Regions from separate parts of the Buttiauxella gaviniae genome, predicted to be linked through region 2. Evidence: predicted binding sites of a transcription regulator. Region 2 holds the regulator's gene; each other region holds the start of a gene.
What was found. Region 2 encodes PurR, which represses purine synthesis genes. Its sites were predicted from a motif close to CANGCAAACGTTTGCNTG; they were not measured.
Positions count from the first base shown of each region.

Region 1: a site for PurR is predicted at 1,041-1,058, ahead of AB1E22_RS02535 (amino acid aminotransferase). Genes of this name have one in related genera too.
Region 3: a site for PurR is predicted at 1,067-1,084, ahead of raiA (ribosome-associated translation inhibitor RaiA). Genes of this name have one in related genera too.

Region 1 is NZ_JBFMVT010000002.1:390,732-392,999, forward strand. It holds gene AB1E22_RS02530 (porin) at 1-931, shown strand, start outside; gene AB1E22_RS02535 (amino acid aminotransferase) at 1,120-2,268, shown strand, end outside.
Region 2 is NZ_JBFMVT010000002.1:4,054,830-4,057,097, reverse strand. It holds gene sodB (superoxide dismutase [Fe]) at 1-510, shown strand, start outside; gene AB1E22_RS19295 (YnhF family membrane protein) at 550-639, opposite strand; gene purR (HTH-type transcriptional repressor PurR) at 934-1,959, shown strand; gene punR (DNA-binding transcriptional activator PunR) at 1,978-2,268, opposite strand, start outside.
Region 3 is NZ_JBFMVT010000002.1:802,450-804,717, reverse strand. It holds gene pheA (bifunctional chorismate mutase/prephenate dehydratase) at 1-377, opposite strand, end outside; Phe leader region at 399-525, opposite strand; gene pheL (pheA operon leader peptide PheL) at 477-524, opposite strand; gene raiA (ribosome-associated translation inhibitor RaiA) at 631-969, opposite strand; gene bamD (outer membrane protein assembly factor BamD) at 1,241-1,978, opposite strand; gene rluD (23S rRNA pseudouridine(1911/1915/1917) synthase RluD) at 2,109-2,268, shown strand, end outside.

The DNA.
Region 1 (2,268 bases), 3.7 Mb from region 2:
TCAGTGGGAATACAACATGAACGCTTCCAATGCGGAAGGCGCTCAAAGCACTGCAACCCGTCTGGCATTTGCTGGTCTGAAATTTGGTGATGCAGGCTCCCTGGATTACGGCCGTAACTACGGTGCAATCTACGATGTAGCTGCTTACACTGATATGCTGGTTGTATGGGGCGGCGACTCTTGGGCTGCTACCGACAACTTCATGAACGGCCGTACTACTGGCGTTCTGACCTATCGTAACAGCAACTTCTTCGGTCTGGTTGATGGTCTGGCATTTGCAGTTCAATACCAAGGCAAAAACGAGCGTAGCAACCCAATTGCAGCTACCTATAACGAAGATGGTTCCGTTAAAACTATCGGTTACGGCGGCAACGGCGCTAAAGCGAACGGCGAAGGCGTAAGCACCGCGGTAACTTATGACTTGGGCGAAGGCTTCAGCGTTGCAGCTGGTTATGAAAATGCTGACCGTACTGATGAGCAAGTTGCTGCTGGCAACAGCGCTAACTGGGCAAGCGCTAACGGTAGCCGTGCTGAAGCATGGTCAACCGCTGCTAAATACGATGCAAACAACGTATACGCTGCAGTTATGTATGCTGAAACTCAGAACATGACTCGTGAAGCTGACAACAACTTCGCAAACAAAACTCAGAACATCGAAGCTGTGGTTCAATACCAATTCGACTTCGGCCTGCGTCCATCTGTAGGTTACGTGCAGTCTAAAGGTAAAGACCTGAAAGCACGCGGTGGCTTCGGCGGCGGCGATGCTGACCTGGTTAAATACGTAGAAGTGGGTGCATGGTACTACTTCAACAAAAACATGAACGTATACGCTGCATACCAGTTCAACCTGCTGGACGACAACAGCTACACTGCTCAGTCTGATGTTAATACTAACGATCTGGCAACTGTTGGTATCGTTTACCAGTTCTAATTATCCAGCAACGTTGGTTGCAGGATGGTTTAAAAACAGGGCTTCGGCCCTGTTTTTTTATGCCTGAAAAGCAGGAAAAATTAACTTGTGACGAGCCCTGTCTCTTTTTGTTGCAAACGGTTGGCATTTGCTAAAACAGCAGTTAACCTGAGAGCGTTACTCCCTCGATATCAAAATGGAAACTCGTCATGTTTGAGAACATTACCGCTGCCCCAGCCGATCCCATTCTGGGTTTGGCCGATCTGTTTCGCGCCGATGACCGTCCGACAAAAATTAACCTCGGCATTGGTGTTTATAAAGATGAAACGGGTAAAACGCCGGTTTTGACCAGCGTTAAAAAAGCAGAGCTTTATCTGCTGGAAAATGAGAACACCAAGAACTATCTCGGTATTGACGGTATCCCAGAATTTGGCCGTTGCACCCAGGAATTACTGTTCGGGAAAGGTAACGCGCTGAGTGCATCCAAACGCGCTCGCACTGCACAAACGCCAGGCGGCACCGGTGCCCTGCGTGTGGCTGCAGATTTCCTCGCTAAAAACACCACCACGCAACGTGTTTGGGTGAGCAATCCTAGCTGGCCGAACCATAAGAGTGTCTTTAACTCTGCCGGTTTAGAAGTGTGCGAATATGATTATTATGACGCCCAGAACCACTCTCTGAATTTCGAGGGTCTGATCAACAGCCTGCAAGCTGCCCAGGCGGGCGACGTGGTGCTGTTCCACGGATGCTGCCATAACCCAACCGGTATCGATCCAACGGCTGAACAGTGGAAAGTGTTGGCAGAAATGTCACAGGCTAAGGGTTGGCTGCCGCTGTTCGACTTCGCCTATCAGGGCTTTGCTCGCGGTCTGGAAGAAGATGCCGAAGGTCTGCGTATCTTTGCCGCAAGCCATCAAGAGCTGATTGTTGCCAGTTCCTATTCTAAGAACTTTGGCCTCTACAATGAGCGCGTAGGCGCCTGTACGCTGGTTGCTGCGGATGCCAATACCGTCGACCGTGCGTTCAGCCAAATGAAATCTGTGATTCGTGCAAACTACTCTAACCCACCAGCCCACGGTGCTTCCGTTGTTGCCACAATCCTGAGCAACGAGGCCCTGCGTACTATCTGGGAGCAAGAGCTGTCCGACATGCGTCAGCGCATTCACCGTATGCGTCAGCTGTTCGTGAATACTCTGCAAGAGAAAGGGGCGAACCGTGACTTTAGCTTTATCATCAACCAGAACGGCATGTTCTCGTTCAGCGGCCTAACCAAAGAGCAGGTGCTGCGTTTACGTGAAGAGTTTGGTGTATATGCCGTAGCATCCGGGCGCGTCAACGTTGCAGGCATGACGCCTGAC
Region 2 (2,268 bases):
GAATACCACTACGGCAAACACCATCAAACCTACGTCACTAACCTGAACAATCTGGTTAAGGGCACAGCGTTTGAAGGCAAAACACTCGAAGAGATCGTTCGCACTTCTGAAGGCGGCGTATTTAACAACGCAGCGCAGGTGTGGAACCATACCTTCTACTGGAACTGCCTGGCACCTGATGCTGGCGGCGAACCAACGGGCGCTGTTTTGGATGCTATCAACCAATCTTTTGGTAGCTTCGCTGAGTTTAAGCAACAGTTTACCGATGCCGCTATCAAGAACTTTGGCGCAGGCTGGACCTGGCTTGTTAAAAACGCAGAGGGTTCGTTAGCCATTGTTTCTACATCTAACGCAGGCACACCGCTGACCACTGCGGCCAAACCGCTGCTGACTGTAGACGTATGGGAACATGCGTATTACATCGACTACCGCAATGCTCGCGCAGGATACCTGGAGCATTTCTGGGCGTTGGTGAATTGGGAATTTGTTGCGAAGAATCTTGCAGCTTAATCCATAAGTAAATGGGCCGCGATAAGCGGCCCATTTTAATCAGTGCAGTACGGCGGTTAACGCGCCACAAACAATCAAAGCCAGAACGATAACCGTGGTGGTGATTGAAAATTTCAGGTCGGTGCTCATGAGTAAACTCCTTTTATTACCTTACAATCAGTGTGTCGGTGGATTTTCCCACAATCGGAGAGAAAAATCCTCCTGGTTTTAACCGGATATCCATTTTCCCTCTTCCACTTTTCGCCAGGATAGGCCAAAATCCCACGCTAATTTATTGCGTACCGTCAATTCAACGCCCTCCTCCCGTTTTATGTCGCAATCCCGGCATACCCGCAACCACGATGTTGCCTCAGGAGATAGCGTACGCAAACGTTTAACACATTCGTTATCAGGGGCTTACGATATGGCCCGGAGTGAAATTTAATGGCGACAATCAAGGATGTGGCGAAACGCGCAAACGTTTCCACTACAACCGTATCACATGTGATTAACAAAACCCGTTTTGTAGCGGAAGAGACGCGCAATGCGGTTTGGGCTGCAATCAAAGAGCTGCACTATTCGCCAAGCGCCGTCGCGCGTAGCCTGAAAGTTAATCACACTAAAACGATTGGCCTGTTAGCCACGTCCAGCGAAGCGCCCTATTTCGCCGAAATCATCGAAGCCGTTGAAAATAGCTGCTTTGAAAAAGGCTATACCCTCATTCTGGGTAACGCACACAATAACTTCGAAAAACAGCGTGCCTACTTATCAATGATGGCGCAAAAGCGCGTTGATGGCCTGCTGGTGATGTGCTCTGAGTACCCGGAATCACTTCTGACCATGCTCGAAGAGTACCGTCATATCCCAATGGTTGTGATGGACTGGGGTGAAGCGCGCGCTGATTTTACCGACTCCGTCGTCGATAACGCATTCCATGGCGGTTATCTGGCCGGGCGTTATTTGATCGAACGCGGTCATCGTGAAATTGGCGCTATTCCCGGGCAGATGGAACGCAACACCGGCGGCGGTCGCCATGCTGGCTTTATGAAAGCGCTGCAAGAGGCTGGTATCGCTATCCCGGAAAACTGGATTGTTCAGGGCGATTTTGAGCCGGAATCCGGTTATCGCGCGATGCAGCAGATCCTCGGTCAGTCTCATCGCCCTACCGCGGTGTTCTGCGGCGGGGATATTATGGCGATGGGTGCAATTTGTGCCGCCGATGAAATGGGGCTGCGCGTCCCGCAGGATATTTCCATTATCGGCTATGACAACGTGCGTAATGCTCGCTTCTTCTCACCCGCCCTGACGACGATTCACCAGCCAAAAGATTCCCTGGGTGAAACGGCATTTAACATGCTGCTGGATAGAATCGTTAACAAACGCGAAGAATCCCAGAGCATTGAAGTCCATCCGCGCCTGATTGAGCGCCGCTCAGTAGCTGATGGCCCATTCCGCGATTACCGCCGTTAAGTTTTGTTGAGCCCGGGTTTACTCGGGCTCAGGCTCCTGCAACCACTCCGCATTCATCGTCTCACTGTCCCCCAAATAATCCAGTAGCCAGGCCAGGGCTGGTGATGCATCATTTTGCCGCCAGGTCAGGCAGCATGCGGCGTCCGGGAAGGGATTATCAAGCGTTAACTCGCACCACTGCCCTGATGCCAGCCACGGCCGTGCGATATGCAAAGGCACCATACCGATACACAGCCCCGCGCTAAGACAATCTGAACCAGATTGCCAGTCAGGCACCACTACACGACGCTGGTTATCCAGCAGCCAGGT
Region 3 (2,268 bases), 3.3 Mb from region 2:
CGCGCGGCATACTGACGTGCAGCCAGGTGTGAGTAAGAACCTTTCGGGCCAAGAAATGCAATACGCGCTGACTGAGGATTAGTTTTATTAAGATGCTGCTGTAAGAGCGTTTGTTGTGTCAGAACCGAATCTTCAATGATGAGCTGGAACAGGCGAGTAATGTAATGGGCATCAAGATTATGCGTTTTACCCAGAGTAATCAGGCGCTCCAGCAAATCCCGTTCACGATCGATATCGCGTACCGGGCGGTGAGTCGCGAGTTTGGCTTTCCCGACTTCAACAGCCAATAAGCGACGCTCTGACAGCAGCGCCAGCAATTTTACATCCAGGGCGCTGATTTTATCGCGCAGTGCCAGCAAGGGGTTTGTCTCACTCATAACGCTACCTTTTCGAAAGCCATAAAAAAGGCCTCCCGTTTGGGGGAGGCCTGTTTGTTCGTCTTCGCATTCTTTATCACACGACGAATTGCCTCCCATTTAGGGGAAGGTAAAAAAGAATGCGAAGAAAAACGGGAGTAATTTCATGGTTGGTTCCTGATAAGTCAGATAAGTAAGGTACTCGGTCTGTTTTCGCTCTGTCAATAAAAAACGCGCCCGGAGGCGCGTTGTCATGAATGATAAAGCTAACTCATTACTCTTCTTCAGTTTCCGCGATAGCAACGTCTTTCACTGAGCCTGCTGTGCGACGTGCTTCACCCTTGTGTTGCACTTTATTCAACTGCCGCTCCAGTTTGTTAATCAAATCGTTGATAGCCGTATACATATCATCGTGTTTGGCGCTCGCTACGAGCTGGCCATTAGGTGTGTTAATTGTGGCATCAGCCACAAAGCCTTTCGGTTCTTTGGACAGGACAATGTGTGGATTAATTAGATGAGTTTGCCACTTGTCCAGTTTACTTAGACGGTCTGCGACGTGTTGACGAATAGCTGGGGTGATTTCCATTTGCTTGCTGGTAATGTTCATTGTCATAAAGTTACCTCTTGTCTTTCCCGTCTTGGTAACTCCAGCATACCTTTCTGAATGTCAAATTGCGTGATGTAAATCACACAATTTTGTCACTTTTTGTCAGTAAACCCTTTTTGTGAGGCAGAACAGGATCTCTGTTTTTAAAGCTTGTGGAACGGCAAAATAGCGTCCATATTTGATAGGATGACCTGACGCTAAACCGTTTCAGTAAGACGTTTTCAGGCAATAAAAATGGCAGCCAATGGCTGCCATTTTGTTTTTCTAACACGATAAATCAGGTGTTGCTGCTGTTTGCCGCAATAATTTTTGCAACTTTTTCAGCCTGAGCTGGCATTTGCATTTCACGGTAAGCTTGTTCCATCAGCTTCAGACCATCACGGGTGGCTTGAGTATCAGGGAAATCACGCAACATTCCTTCGACACGATTAACTACTGCAACCCACGCGCCGCGTTTAGTGTAGTATTGCGCCACGGAAAGCTCATATTTTGCTAAACGATCTTTCAGGAACACCAAACGCTTAGTGGCATCGGTGACATACTGGCTGTTCGGGTAACCGCGCACCAGCTTAGAGAAATCGTTGAATGCATCGCGCGCATGCTGTGGATCTCGGTCTGAACGATCTACGCCAAAGAAACCTTGTAATGCGCTATCATCTAACGCCATATCCGTCAGACCGCGCATGTAAAGTACGTAGTCAACGTTTGGATGGGTAGGATTTAGGCGCAAAAAGCGATCGATAGCTGCCTGAGCCAGCGGCAAGTCAGCATTCTTGTAGTAAGCGTAAATAAGATCTAACTGCACTTGCTGCGAGTAAGGCCCGAACGGATAACGGTTATCCAGCGCTTCCAGTTGCGTTATCGCCGCTTTAAAGTTACCGTCCTGCAACTTTTGCTGGGCAGTCGCATAGATCTCAGAAGGTGGATTATCAGGAACCTCATCCTTGGAACTGGAGCAACCAGCCAAAGCCAGGCTCAACGTGGCTGCTGCCACCAGATATTTCATACGCGTCATGACGTTTTGACTTTCCTCAGAATGTTATCCGGGAGGCTCTCAGTTCCAGCTCCCGATAAAGACCAGCTACAATAGCACACTATATTAAACGGCATTGCCGTAAAACCCAACGTTAACGAAGAAGCTGTCTATGGCACAACTAGTACAACTCAACGCAACAGTGTCCGAATCTCAACTCGGTCAACGCTTAGATCAAGCTTTGGCCGAATTGTTCCCTGATTATTCACGTTCGCGTATAAAAGAATGGATTCTTGATCAGCGCGTGCTGGTCAATGGCACTATCAGCGACA